2 regions of the Eionea flava genome follow, and region 2 is predicted to be linked to the other one. Evidence: predicted binding sites of a transcription regulator. Region 2 holds the regulator's gene; the other holds the start of a gene.
The links. The regulator PhoB, encoded in region 2, activates phosphate uptake and scavenging genes when phosphate is short. The targets are predictions, from matches to a motif close to TGTCATAAANNTGTAACA.

Region 1 (3,275 bases), 940 kb from region 2:
GTCATTGCTGTGAAATTACGAGGATCAAGATCAGGCGCGTTACGCTGTGCAATCAACGCATTAGTGTTTGCAGGGTTGCCCACAACAAGTACCTTAATATCACGCGAAGCAACCTCATTCATGGCTTTACCTTGAGCAGAAAAAATAGCCGCATTCGCTTCTAGTAAATCTTTACGCTCCATACCTGGACCACGTGGACGAGCGCCCACTAGTAATGCATAGTCTGTATCTTTGAATGCCACTGTAGCATCATCTGTTGTCACCATACCCGCCAATAGCGGAAATGCACAGTCATCCAACTCCATCGCCACACCTTTTAAAGCGTTAAGCGCTGGTGTAATTTCTAGCATTTGCAAAATAACAGGTTGGTCTTTACCCAACATTTCACCGGCTGCAATGCGAAACAATAAAGAATAACTAATTTGGCCAGCAGCGCCAGTTACGGTAACTCTAACGGGTGATTTCACTCTTTTTCTCCATAATTAATATTGGGTAAGTAACATCTGAATAATGAAGCATCATTATAAAGTGTTTTAATGTAATTTCATCTAGTCTAGACGAACTATTCAGTCACGCCATTTATCCTCGTGCCTTAGTTACACAGGGACTGATAACGTTGTGATAATTCGCGATACAGCACTTCTTTGAAGTCCGGTGACGAGGCATCAATCGTTTGTACAATATCCACTAGGTGTTCGTTGTCTTCTTGACCACCCCATAGCTTTTGATAACTGCCATCTTTATATCCATGATCTTGTCGAAATAAATTGAGAACATTTTTGCCGACATATCCGGTATATAACGCATCGAATGACATTGACGTCGCTTGCATTAGGCCCGCGAACGATTCAACCGAGAAATGTTGCGTCGTTAAGGTTTTACCCGCAAAGACTTCGACTGCACTATGAAAATCTACATCGCCAACTTTCGCTAATGCAGACTCTAGCTCACCAGCAATATCTTCAGCAGAAACGGTCTTCACCAGCAACATACTTAATCCAAAATGCCAAACATCAATCACCTCTAACTTAACCTGTTCTATATCTGGCGATTGTTTTTTCCACCATTTCCATCCGTAGTGATCCATCAATTCAGCGCACTCAATCCAAATTGCTCGATACCACTCAAACCCCTGCTCGCGCCAATCAGAATGCACTTTGGTGTTCATAGCATCCTGTAAATCTAACATTACTTGAATCTGTGTCCGCACCGTTGGTATACCTCGCTGTTATCTTAAGCCGTGAGCTTACTGGTGAATACTCTAATATTTACTAATTTTATCACGCTTACCCATCGAAATGTTGCTTCAAAATCACAGCCTGACTCAAACGTTCACGTGAAAGCACCAATGTCATATTGCTGTCATGATATGGCTTTATGGTCACCGCATGATTTTATTCATTCCTGCCGAGCACACAAATGAGGCCAGAAGAATGCGTTTATTACAATACATACACCATGTAGATTTATACACTTTCGACTGGTGTTTAAAACGTAAACATCATCGGCGTATTGTATCCATCAGTCGATGGGTTTCTCGTACCGCAGATGGTTATCTGTATGCTTTTGCAACAATAATGGCTGCTTACTTTTATCGCTGGGATATTGTCAAAATATTAGCCATTACTTTTAGTGTGGAACGTCTCTGCTATTTTTTTCTTAAAAATAAACTAAAGCGTAATCGTCCACCCCAAGTCATACCCGGCTACCAAAGCATCATAAAGCCGGCGGACCAATTCAGTTTTCCTTCCGGCCATACCTCTGCGGCTTTTTTAGTAGGGACTATTGGTGTTACCTATGACCCTATTTACTGGTTACTGCTTTTATTATGGGCACCACTGGTCGGTATATCTCGTGTGATGCTAGGTGTTCACTTCCCAACCGATATTGTCGCTGGCAGCATACTAGGTATTTCTATTGCTCAAATTTGTTTATATTGTATTGCGTAAAAAGAGTTATTAATGAAAATACTATATGGTGTACAAGGCACAGGGAATGGCCACTTATCACGCGCACGCGCAATGAATAAAGCGCTTAAACAATACAAAAATATTAACGTTGATTATTTATTCAGTGGTCGTCAGCGTGAGCATTATTTTGACATGGCGCCATTTGGTGATTTCACTTGTCACTCCGGGCTCACTTTTATCACCCATGGAGGAAAAATTAGCCCTATTGCCACCCTACGTGAAAATAAACTTCGCCAATTATTTCAAGATATTAAGCAGACTAACTTGAGCCGTTACGATTTAGTCATTTCTGACTTTGAGCCTATATCTGCATGGGCAGCTAGGCGGCAGAATATCCCTTCATTAGCTATAGGCCATCAATACGCTTTTCTGCATGACATTCCCAAAAAAGGAAACAATTTACTCACCGACGCAGTGATGAAATTTTTTGCCCCCACCGAGCGGCAAATTGGTTTGCATTGGCATCATTTTAACCAACCTATTTTGCCACCCATTATCGATATAGATCACCAACCAACACTGACTATTGATAATAAAATTGTTGTTTATTTAGGTTTTGAATCTACAAAGTCGGTCATCGATCTACTGTCCTCGTTTAATCAATATGAATTTTTTATTTACGGCCCCAATATTCAACAAAAAAAATCTCAAGGACATCTTCATTTACACCCAGTAGATAGAGATGGCTTTAAGCGCGACTTGTTATCTTGCAACGGTGTTATCACCAATGCAGGCTTTGAGCTCGCAAGCGAAGCAATTAGTCTGGGCAAGAAGATATTGGTCAAACCACTACACGGCCAAATGGAGCAATTATCTAACGCCTATGCTTTAGAAAAATTATCACTAGGAATGACGATGCCACATTTAGACAAACAGGTGGTCGATGCGTGGTTAACTGATTTTTTAGGAAAGAAAGTTGTTTATCCTGATGTTCCAAAAGCACTCGCCGAGTGGATTAATAGCGGTATGCAAGAAAGCAACGACGCGCTCGCCAATAAGCTCTGGCAAGCAACACACTCCCCAGATATTCCACTGTTTGCCAACTAGCGCGTTAGGCCTTTTGTCCACCGGCTGCTTTAGGAAACAAACGATAGAAATTCTGCGTTGTCGCATCAGCCAGTTCGGCAAACGTCACTCCTTTTAGTTCAGCAATATATTCGGCCACTTCACGCACATACTGTGGCTCATTAGACTTACCACGAAACGGAACCGGTGCCAGATAAGGTGAATCGGTTTCTACCAATAAACGATCCATTGGGATTTTTTTGACAACCTCGCGCAGCTCCGTCGCATTTTTGAACGTCA
Region 2 (11,354 bases):
CCTCTTGTGGGGTAAACGACGCATGAGAGTGAAATGGCTTTCGTGCAAAGGTCTCATTAAGATATTTTGGGGAGTTAAGCACTCATATGAGTACCACGCTATATGTTTTACAAAACCAACAAGGCCATTTTTTACAAAAGGCAAATACTGATAAAACCAACAAGACCGCTTATACATGGGGCGATGGAACAGAACTTAACAAAGTCTTCCGGACAACACATAAAGATGAAGCCATTAACATGATGTTTGAAAGCGGATCTCAAAATGTTGAACTCCGTATTAGCATTCTTACTTATCCCTCTAACCCAAAAGGCTTACCTATTATCCCCACTGATGATATGCCTACGCCGATACCCGTATTCATCGCGCCAAATACCGATGAAAACCCTGACAGTAACGTAGAAATAGCAGCAACAGAAAGTACGCATCACACAGATGCAACGTAAAGATCCGAGCAGCTGACTCGCTAAAAACAAGTCAGCATGTCATCCAAGATACGTAATGATCGGTATCTACACGGGAAATTGCTTTTAGAGCTCAATAATATAATCCCCACCAAATTAACAGCATTTCGCCTTGCGAGTGTTTAGGAGTGACTTTTGACACATTTAACGAATATTTTACGTGCGTTATCGAATGCACCCAATCAAGCGGGTATCGCGGATATTGTTCGGGGATTAGAAAAAGAAAGTTTGCGCATCAAACCTAACGGCACATTAGCTTCTAGCCAACACCCACCTGCTCTCGGCTCAGCGCTAACACACCCCCACATCACAACGGATTACAGTGAAGCCCTGCTTGAGTTTATTACCGATCCTTCTGCCAGCGCATCCGGCGTTTTACAACAATTAACCGAGCTACACGCCTATACCTGTCAAAATCTTAATGGCGAACGACTATGGCCTACCAGCATGCCTTGTATGCTAGGGCGAGATGAAGACATCCCTATTGCTCAGTATGGTTCATCGAATAGTGGAAAGATGAAATCGGCTTATCGAATGGGGCTCGGTCATCGTTACGGACGTTCCATGCAAACCATTGCAGGCTTACACTACAACTTTTCAGTATCGGAAGAATTGTGGGACTTCTTACATAAAAAGGAAAAAAGCGCGCTCTCTATCGAAGATTTTAAAACCCAAGGGTATTTCCACCTGATTCGCAATTTTCGACGCTATTTTTGGCTATTACTCTACCTATTTGGCGCTTCACCGGGCGTTTGTAAAAGCTTCGTCAGCGGCCGAGAGCATCAACTCGTCCCTTTTGGTGAGGATCAACATAGCCTGCACATGCCCTATGCGACATCACTGCGCATGGGCGATTTAGGCTACCAGAGTAGCGCTCAAGAATCGTTAGTTATTACTTACAACTGCTTAGAGAGCTATATCAAAACACTGTGTAGTGCGATTACCCATACACATGCTGGTTACGAGTCTATCGGCACCAAAGACAGCAATGGCTGCTATCAACAGCTCAATGCCAATTTACTGCAAATTGAAAACGAATTTTATAGTGTTATTCGCCCAAAACGTACTGCCCAACGCGGGGAAACAGCGCTATCAGCTCTCGCAAATGGTGGTGTTGAGTACATTGAGGTTCGCTGCTTAGACCTCAACCCATTTGAACCCCTAGGGATCAACGAATCTAACATGCGTTTCTTGGATACGTTCTTGCTGTACTGCCTGCTATCTGACAGCGCACCGTCAGATGAACATGAACATGATGCGATTCAAGAGAACCAAAAAAGAATGGTTTATAACGGGCGAGATCCTGAACTCAAGTTACTCGATCGAGAGGCTTCCGGTAATATGAAAGAGCGCCCTATGCGAGAATGGGCCGATTCGCTCATGCAAGACATACAATTGGTAAGCAACGTGTTAAGCGAGGCAACCGGAGAGCAGAAACACAACGACAGCCTGCAAGACGAATGGGAAAAATTACGGGATGACCGCCTGACACCCTCAGCAAGGGTGTTGGATACAATGTCGCAAGAAAATAAGACCTTTTATCGCTTCGCCGCCGATCTTGCAACACAACATCAACACCATTTTACGACATATCCGCTAGCACCTAAAAAGCAAGCTCACCTCAGCGATCTTGCTCAGTTATCGCTTACTAAGCAACGAGACATAGAAAACAGTGACAACATCAGCTTTGACCAATATTTAGAAGATTATTATTCACAGTATGAATGCAACAAGCCAGCGTATACGCCATAGTTATTATAGGCGTAAGATAGAATTTAGGGTCTCGGGTGGACAAGGTTTTTGTAGATAGCCCTTCACAAAGGGGTAGGCGGCTGTTTGCTCTTTATCGCTACTCTGTCCGGAAGAAGAAAGCATATAAACAGCAGTATTGGACTCTCTTAGAAGTGATTCGCTAGAGGCTAAAAACTCATGGCCATTCATTCGGGGCATATTAATATCAAGAAAAATGACATCGGGCGCCACCTTCGCTGACAACAATAAGTCTCTAGCTTCTTCGCCATTACTTGCACTAGTAATGGATACCTTATTGCCACTTTCGGCTAACATTTCTTGAAATAGATAGCGATCTGCTTCGCTATCTTCGACTAATAGAATATTAACTAATTCACTCATACATCTCTGCCTGTACTACTATCGGTGCTTTATGTTTACCTTAAGCACTCAAATAGGCTTACCGCCCATCCATTTAGATATTTATTTTATACGCATATTACCTCTAACCAGTCTTACCTTTCCATTGCTTACTTTCAAAATACCGCCAAGATCAGCATTACTTTACTTTTGCACAACAAAGTGACTGAAATACAAATTGATAACTCCCTGCTCGCCATCCTCCTCTTCAACAACCTGCTGCACTATTTTTAACGCATCAAGCCGCAAACGCTCTCGACCATCGGGCATGTCAATATTTTCATTTGTTTGACGACTAAACAGTGTGACCAAGCTATCTCTGACTAAAGGCATATGATGTCGCACCGCATTAGCAGCACTCACATCTGCAACCCGCAATGATATTTCTACCTTCATATACTGTAACTTACCTTCTCCCCCATAATTAACAACAAAGGCCGGCTTCACAGGAACATAGATCGGTCTAACCAGCACTCCCGGCGTCCCTTCTGTAGATTCATCCGTCGCGTCTTCTGCCGCGTCATCATCTGCAGACCAAGCAGGCATAACAAAAAACAAACTCAAAACGAGTAATAAAACGCTTAACATTGAACAATTTTTATGGAGCATCAAGGTGTATTCCTATTTCAATTCACCTATTAAGTATAGATGGCCTGAAAAATTTGCCAGTATCTAATTAAGCGCGTAATCTCTCGTTTTATTATTATTTATTCTAAGGATTTATTCGTGTCACATCCGCTTTTTGCTCCATCCACCCAACGCCTCTACTATTTATTATTATGGACTGGCTGCTGTTTACTCATTGCCATAGCGCTTTATATGCAATATCAAATGGAGCTAATACCGTGCGCCTTATGCATGACCCAACGCGTCTTCATTATTGCCGTCGGCCTAGTTGCCTTAGTCGCATGGCTGAGCAAAACATCGATCAGCAATAAGGTTTACCCTATTCTCGGCATGTTATTGGCGGCGGTGGGCTCAGGGTTTTCGATGCGGCACATCTGGCTACAAAACCTGCCTGAAGATTTAGCACCCGCTTGCGGCCCAACGCTAGGCTATTTATTAGAGAACGTACCCTTTATTGAAGCATTTACTGTACTGCTTCAAGGGGATGGCAACTGCGCAGAAAGCGTATGGTCGCTGTTAGGATTAACCATTCCTGGGTGGACACTGGTTGCCTTTGCTGGTTTATTAATAACCAACGCACTTATTTTATGGATAGCGGTTAAGAAGGCAGCATAAATTTTTTAGTCTCGCTGCACTTGCAAATACCGCAAAGCTCTTCTATTTTTAAACTAATGTTATCAGTTACGCATAACAAAAACGTACCGATAGTATATCGACTGCCGCAAACCATGCATCGCAGTCTATAGAATAACCTGAGGCCTTTGCGCGAAAGAAGATTTTGTCTTCAGACACCAAAAGTAGGCGCCTTTAAGCGAGGCAAAATGGCTTTCATGCCAAGGGCTCAACCTCTCATAATAAGCAGTTTAGGAGTTAGACCATGTTAGAGAATTGCCGATCCGCCAAAGAACGCTGGGGCGGAGTAAACGATATTATTGATAAATGGCTACACGAGCGGCAGCAATTATTGGTTTCCTATTGTGAATTATCGGGTATCAATACATTTGATGAAGATAATGTCTCTCATCAAGAACAAGTAAAACGGTTTTGCCAAATTTTGGTTGATTATGTCTCTGCTGGGCACTTTGAAGTGTACGATCAATTAATCAAAGAAGGGCAAGATTTTGGCGATAAAGATGCGCTTAAACAAGCCGCTGCTTTATACGAAGTTATCGACAGCACCACTGAGTCACTCATCGACTTTAACGACAAGTACCAAGAAACCGATGATTTAAGTGAGCTCGCTAGTGATCTATCCAGCATCGGCCAAAAGCTCGAGCCACGATTTAGTGCAGAAGATCAAATGATCGAAGTACTACACACGTCTCATAAAGACCTTGTTGCTTAATCGTTATTTAAACACAACATTATCTTTTCCAACGAGGTGTGTACCAGCAAAAGCTATCTACACACCTCGAACTCTACTAAAAATCGACTACGCTTATAGTGAACCCATATTAACTCAGTGAGGGCAACACTATCTATCGGCTTCACCGTTCGTTTATCTCTCTGTCATTTAATCAGCGCCTTAAGTACATGTTTGCGGCTGGTATTTTGGTACTCGTCAGCGCCTGTACTGAAAAACACCTTCCAGAGTCATCGATAACGCTTGCCAGCAAAGGCCTGCACAGCGCAGCCATTCATCCTCGCGCCCAGTCGGTAGTTGCAGGATCTATATTTCAAGGGGGCAGTTTCTGGCGTTTAAGCGATGAAGAGCGCCTATTTAATTGGAATCACACAACAGACGAAGAAAAAAGTATTATTTTATTTGCCGATATTGCCAGTAATAGCCCACGAGCGATTACTGCTGATGAATCAACGCTGGTGCTTTGGGACACCAATACTGGAGAGGCACTGAGATTTTGGACATCTCCGGCGAAAATTACCGACTTAGCGCTCATGGAAAATGGGCGATATGTTGCACTAGCACTGGCTGATCAAACAGCGGTTATTTTTGATGCTTTTAATGGTGGGATTATTCGCACCTTCCACCACAGCGGTAAAGTTTATAGCGTCGCCGCAAGTACTGATCAAACAAAACTCATTACCGGATCAGAAGATAAAACCAGTGTACTGTGGGACGCAGCAAGCGGAACAAAACTATTAACGATCAACCATGAGGAAGAAGTACAGTTTGTCGCATTGAGTGATGACGCACGCTACGTATTAAGCGTAGCGCAATACGATACAGCCGAGTTATGGGATACAAGAATACAAGAGTCCATCGGCGAGATTCCGATGAAAAAGCAGCAACTCAGTTTAGGTCTACAGATTACAGCAGCGAGTTTTCGCTCTGACAACCAACAATTGCTGATCGCATACTCTAACCGTACCGTTGAATTAAGAGAGACGACAACATTGCAGGTGATTGATCAGTGGGTGTTACCCCGAAAAAACCAGTGGCAACCAACGTCTGCACCGGCACTTGATGTTGCCTTTGATGTTCAACCAGGGATTTTCTATGCGGCGTCATCGGATGGATTTCTCCATAGGCTTACATTAAGGAGCACCCATTAAAAAAGCCCTCCATAAGAGCACTACTGTCCCACAGTTTGAAATCATAAGACCAACCTCATTTGAGGTTGGTCTTTTTGTTTAGGAGGAGGACTTGGATCAAGTATCTCTCTCAAGGCTTTTCGTTCAAATAAATTGAGTTGGATCACCCGAAGAATGCGCTGCACTGTCCACCCTTTCTTTGCTGAATGCCGAGCAAAAGCGAGTAGTAAATAGGTAATCATTGCTATCCAAATTTGTGTCAATATGGCGTTTTTTGATAAGCCTAAAAACGCTTTGATTTGTAAGTTTTGCTTAATCGCTTTGAAGAATAATTCGACTTGCCAGCGGTCTTTGTAAATGGCAGCAATCGTACTCGCCGCCAGTATTAAATTGTTGGTTAAAAACGTATAGAACTTACCGCTATTTTTGTCTCGGTAGCCTATCCGTCGTAGCGTAGGCGCACCGCGTTTGATGGCGTGAGCACTGCTCAGCTGAATAACTTGATCACTTGAAACGCCTTTCTTTTTGTTGACTTCTCTGCGCTCTAACACGCGGTAAACGGCTTTAGATCGTAGGCGCGTTACGAACGATACACCTTGCTGTGTAAGACTTCCAAACCATTGGTAGTCCACATACCCCTTATCAAAAGCAACAATGCTTCCTTTTGGAAAGGTGAATTCTCTACCTTTAACCATATCATTTTCGTTGCCATCACTCAGTGCGACAAACTCAGGCATCAGTGTTCCATGGTTCAAGCCCACGCTGAGTTTTACATTAGCGGTATCATCTCGATGAGCTGCCCAAGGAAACAGTTTTAGTGAGAGATCAATCGCACTTGCATCCAGTGAATACAATGGATTTTTGAAACGGAATTTGTGCTGGCCGGATTGGTTTTTACAGCGATTCAGTAGTTTATAAAAAAGTGCTTCGTAGAGTTCTGCAGGTTGATTGGCATTTAATCGAGATAGCGTTGATTTTGAAACGGGTTTTGCACCCAAGTGATACAGCTTATCCTGTTGAGATTCTAAATTAGATTGAATATCTCGTAGGCTTTGGCGGCCAGATAGCTGCGACATCGCCATACCAATAAACTGATCCCAGCGAGTGGCCGACCTTAATTTTTGCCCTACATGATGCTTTTTAGCAAGCCCTTCAAATTCATGTCTAGATAATGGTTTTAGTAACTGATGAAATGCGGTGTTATGATGTGACAAAGCCTGAACCCCTTTGTTAGTAATGTTTTCTTCGCAGAATCATTATAACAAGTGAGGTTCAGGCTTTCTTATCTAGATCAAACTGTGGGACAGTAGTGCTCCATAAGAGGGCTTTTTTGTTTTTTTACCATTCAAACGTGCAATTTATTGAGCGGCTTCTTCCTGCACTTCAGCACGCTGAATTTCTAACAATTCAACTTCAAAGATTAACGTCGCATTTGGACCAATAACTGGACCGGTGCCACCAGGGCCATAAGCTAGGTCAGAAGGAATCGCTAATTCAAACTTATCGCCGACATTCATCAACTGTAGTGCTTCAATCCAACCCGGGATAACACCACTGACAGGGAAGGTTGCAGGCTGACCGCGATCATAAGAGCTGTCAAATACGGTGCCATCAACCAATGTGCCTTTATAGTTTACGGTCACGGTATCATTCTCTGTCGGTGTCTCTCCATCACCCGCAGTGACTTCTTTATACTGCAAGCCACTCGCTGTGGTCACAACACCTTCTTTAGTCGCGTTTGCAGCAAGGTAAGCAGCGCCCGCTTCTTTATTGGCTGCCGCCAAAGCATCATTCTCTGCTTTTTGTTTTTCCTGAGCGCGAGTTTGAATTTCTTGAATGGTATTACGCTTGTCTTCTTCAGATAGACGAGACTCACTGCCAGCAGCAACATCTGCAACCGCTAAAGCCAATGTATCTGTATCTAGCGTAATGCCATCACTAGAGAACTGACGAGCCATATTTTCGCCAACAATATAACTTAAACGCTGATCTAGCGTGCTTAATGGCGACGCTTCTTCTGTCGCTGCAGTGTCAGTCGCCGGAGCTTCTTCAGGTGCTTTATCGGCACCGCAAGCGGCTAAAACCAAAGTAGCAGCAGTAACCGCAGCGAAACGATATAATTTCATGGTGATTCCTTTTTTATTTTATCAATGTAAATGAAATGGTTGACTCGTTAACGTAGTGCCCAAACCTCAAAAATCAAGCGCGTTACGCACTTAAGGCTTACGAATGTCAGCAATAGTATATGAAACCACTGCATTTGAATATCCAAAACCTATCCGTTTCGTACAGCCCGTTCGCTATCTGGTTAAATTAAACGATAAACGTTTATCCATACTTGATACACTACTAGCTATTAATACGTTTTGAGCACCTAATGCATTGTCAGTGATCTTCGCTTATGAACCCTTTTTCTCTTTCTTCTATTAGACCCTACTGGGAATTGATGCGATTTCATCGTCCCATTGGCATTCTATTGTTACTTTGGCCGACTTATTGGGCGCTATGGCTAGCAGCAGAGGGTATGCCCGATTGGGATATCTTATGTATCTTCACCATTGGCGTTATTGCTATGCGCGCTGCGGGCTGCGTCATTAATGATATTGCTGATCGCCGTGTCGATGGTCACGTAAAAAGAACAGCCGATCGCCCCCTTGTCAGTGGCGCCGTAAGCATAAAATCTGCCTGCTATTTACTGGCTAGCATTACTGCTATCGCATTTATTGCGGTGCTATTCACAAATAGCCTTACTATCTATCTTGCAATAGCGGCGGTCTTTTTAGCTTTTGCTTATCCGTTTATGAAGCGATTTACCCACTTACCGCAAGTCGTACTGGGGATGGCATTTTCCATGAGTATTCCCATGGCGTTCGCTGCACAAACGGAAACTCTGCACTCAGGCTTATGGCTGTTATACACCGCCAATGTATTATGGACTGTCGCTTACGATACTTTTTACGCTATGGCCGACAGAGAATATGACAAAAAAATTGGTGTTAAATCAACCGCTATATTATTTGAAGATAATGATCGACTCATTACTGCCAGCATCCAAGCCTTAGCCGTCGTCGGCTGGCTAATGGTCGGGCAACGATTTGACTTAAATCTGGGCTATTATGCGGGAGTTATCGGCGCCATCGGACTAATAGCTTACGAACAGTGGATAATTAGACACCGTCAACCGGACGCCTGCCTTCGCGCATTTTTACACAGCCAATGGGTCGGAGCTGCAATTTTTATCGGCATATTGCTACATTTCGCGACAATTTAACTACATATTCACTTACCGTGCCCTTAAGAGCCTCACTGTCATAAAAACGTAACATACGCTATATTTAATGATAGCCTCTGATAACGACCCACATAGACAGATTATGAGCCAGAACAAAACCATACTCATTGTTGATGACGAATCCGCCATTCGCGATATGTTACGCGTCGCATTAGAAATGGCAGATTACCAATGCCTAGAAGCAGCGGATACGCAGAGTGCGCATACACTGATTATCGACAAAAAGCCTAGTCTGATCTTACTCGATTGGATGTTACCCGGCACCAGTGGCATTGATTTAGCTCGACGCTTAAAAAAGGATGAGCTGACGGCAAGTATTCCCATCATCATGCTGACCGCAAAAGGGGAAGAGGATAATAAGATTCAGGGTTTAGAGGTCGGCGCTGATGACTACATTACCAAACCTTTTTCCCCAAGAGAGTTAGTGGCTAGGCTTAAAGCCGTATTGCGCCGTACAGAAGCCGCAAGTGCTGTAGACCCGATAGAGATTGAGGGCTTACGCATGGATCCTGTAGGACATGTGGTCACTATTCATAATGAGCCACTACAAATGGGGCCAACAGAGTATCGCTTATTAGAGTTTTTCTTAACACATCAAGATAGAGTCTATACACGCGGCCAACTGCTCGACCACGTGTGGGGTGGTAATGTGTATGTGGAAGAGCGCACCGTTGATGTACACATTCGTCGTTTACGGAAAGCGCTAACCAGTCATGATCGCTTCATTCAAACGGTACGCGGCGCAGGCTATCGGTTTTCAGCAAAGCTGGCTGCCAACGGCTAATTTTATCTCCAACGCAAGTAAAAAATGGGGGGCGCGCTTATCATTTAAAGACCGTCTCAGTTATACTGCCGAAGTCAAATAATGTGTTATAGCGCGAACCATAACATGATAGATTGCCTTCGATTCAATGCCACCCACCTTGGCACCCATTCGATGGGCGTAGTCTACCGTGCGCTCAAAAAATAATAATAGACGCTCACACGAAGACCCACCATTTTAAGAGACTGCCATTTTGCACAATAACTTCTCTGCTGAAATACAACGCTTGTTCTTTTTAGGGCTAACAGGCTTAGTGATTGGCTTGGTCAGTGGCGAATTACTATTATCATTATTTATGGTGACACTGCTCTACCTAATATGGCATTTACGCCAAATTAAAAAGTTAAATCACTGGCTACAAAACAATAAACTATCAACAATACCGGACGCCGATAGTATATGGGGTGATATTTTTGACCACCTACGTAGAGACAAAAAACGACAGCTCAAAGAAAAAAGGCGCTTAAAAGCGGTTATTCACCGTGTTGAAACCATGACCGGTGCACTCACTGATGCTGTAGTGCTCCTGAACCCTGATCATACGATCGGCTGGCTTAACAAATCGTCTCGTCGCTTACTCAACTTGCGCAGTGTCGATATAGGCAGCCCTATTACCAATTTCATCCGCCACCCTGTTTTTGTCAACTATCTCTACCATGGCGATCATGACGAACCCTTAGTCCTCCCCGCATCTAATAACGAAGAGCAACGTTTGGAATTTCGCCTTAATCATTTTGGCGAAGGCGAAGGGTTACTCATAGTTCGTGACGCCTCTAGGCTGTATAAACTTGAGCAAATGCGTAAAGATTTTGTCGCTAACGTTTCTCATGAACTACGCACACCGTTAACCGTAATATTAGGTTATTTAGAAACACTAAGTGATACACAAAAAGACAGTGATCCTTGGAAAAAGCCTGTACAGCAAATGCAGCAACAAGCATCACGCATGAAAACGCTGATTAATGATTTAACCATGCTATCTAAGCTAGAAACCGAAGAAATTAGTAAGCAGCAAGCACCCGTAGCACTGCGACCACTATTACACATGATTGTTGATGAAGCGAAAACGATACATCATCAACAAGACGTGAGCATCACCTTGGACTGCCCTCCAGAGTGGTCAATTGATGGCTGTGAAAAAGAGCTACACAGTGCCTTCTCGAACCTTGTCATTAATGCCGTAAAATATTCACCTGCAGGCCAACCTATTATTGTTACCGCTACGAAAAACTTTGTCGGCGGTATCGACGTAAAAGTTACCGATAAAGGTTATGGTATTGAGCGACAGCACCTGCAAAGACTAACCGAACGTTTTTATCGCGTCGACGCTAGCCGCTCGATAGAAACCGGCGGCACAGGTTTAGGCTTAGCCATCGTAAAGCATATTCTAGCGCGCCACGACGCACGCTTAAATATTGCCAGCCGGATTAACCAAGGAAGTACTTTCAGTGCCATTTTCCCAAAGGAACGTGTACATATTGATGAATAAGGCATGATTTATTTT

Region 1: the regulator PhoB is predicted to act here: its motif matches at 1,350-1,367, upstream of ACZ5O6_RS04680 (phosphatase PAP2 family protein).

The regions. Positions count from the first base shown of each region.
Region 1 covers NZ_AP036018.1:1,012,227-1,015,501, reverse strand. The annotation lists gene ACZ5O6_RS04690 (malate dehydrogenase) at 1-467, opposite strand, end outside; gene ACZ5O6_RS04685 (dUTP diphosphatase) at 593-1,189, opposite strand; gene ACZ5O6_RS04680 (phosphatase PAP2 family protein) at 1,434-1,949, shown strand; gene ACZ5O6_RS04675 (MJ1255/VC2487 family glycosyltransferase) at 1,962-3,017, shown strand; gene ACZ5O6_RS04670 (TatD family hydrolase) at 3,022-3,275, opposite strand, start outside.
Region 2 covers NZ_AP036018.1:64,501-75,854, reverse strand. The annotation lists gene ACZ5O6_RS00355 (hypothetical protein) at 87-446, shown strand; gene gshA (glutamate--cysteine ligase) at 600-2,216, shown strand; gene ACZ5O6_RS00345 (response regulator) at 2,220-2,597, opposite strand; gene ACZ5O6_RS00340 (flagellar basal body-associated FliL family protein) at 2,760-3,203, opposite strand; gene ACZ5O6_RS00335 (disulfide bond formation protein B) at 3,342-3,857, shown strand; gene rsd (sigma D regulator) at 4,120-4,587, shown strand; gene ACZ5O6_RS00325 (WD40 repeat domain-containing protein) at 4,776-5,756, shown strand; gene ACZ5O6_RS00320 (IS4 family transposase) at 5,798-6,949, opposite strand; gene ACZ5O6_RS00315 (FKBP-type peptidyl-prolyl cis-trans isomerase) at 7,094-7,861, opposite strand; gene ubiA (4-hydroxybenzoate octaprenyltransferase) at 8,137-9,006, shown strand; gene phoB (phosphate regulon transcriptional regulator PhoB) at 9,110-9,811, shown strand; gene phoR (phosphate regulon sensor histidine kinase PhoR) at 10,044-11,339, shown strand.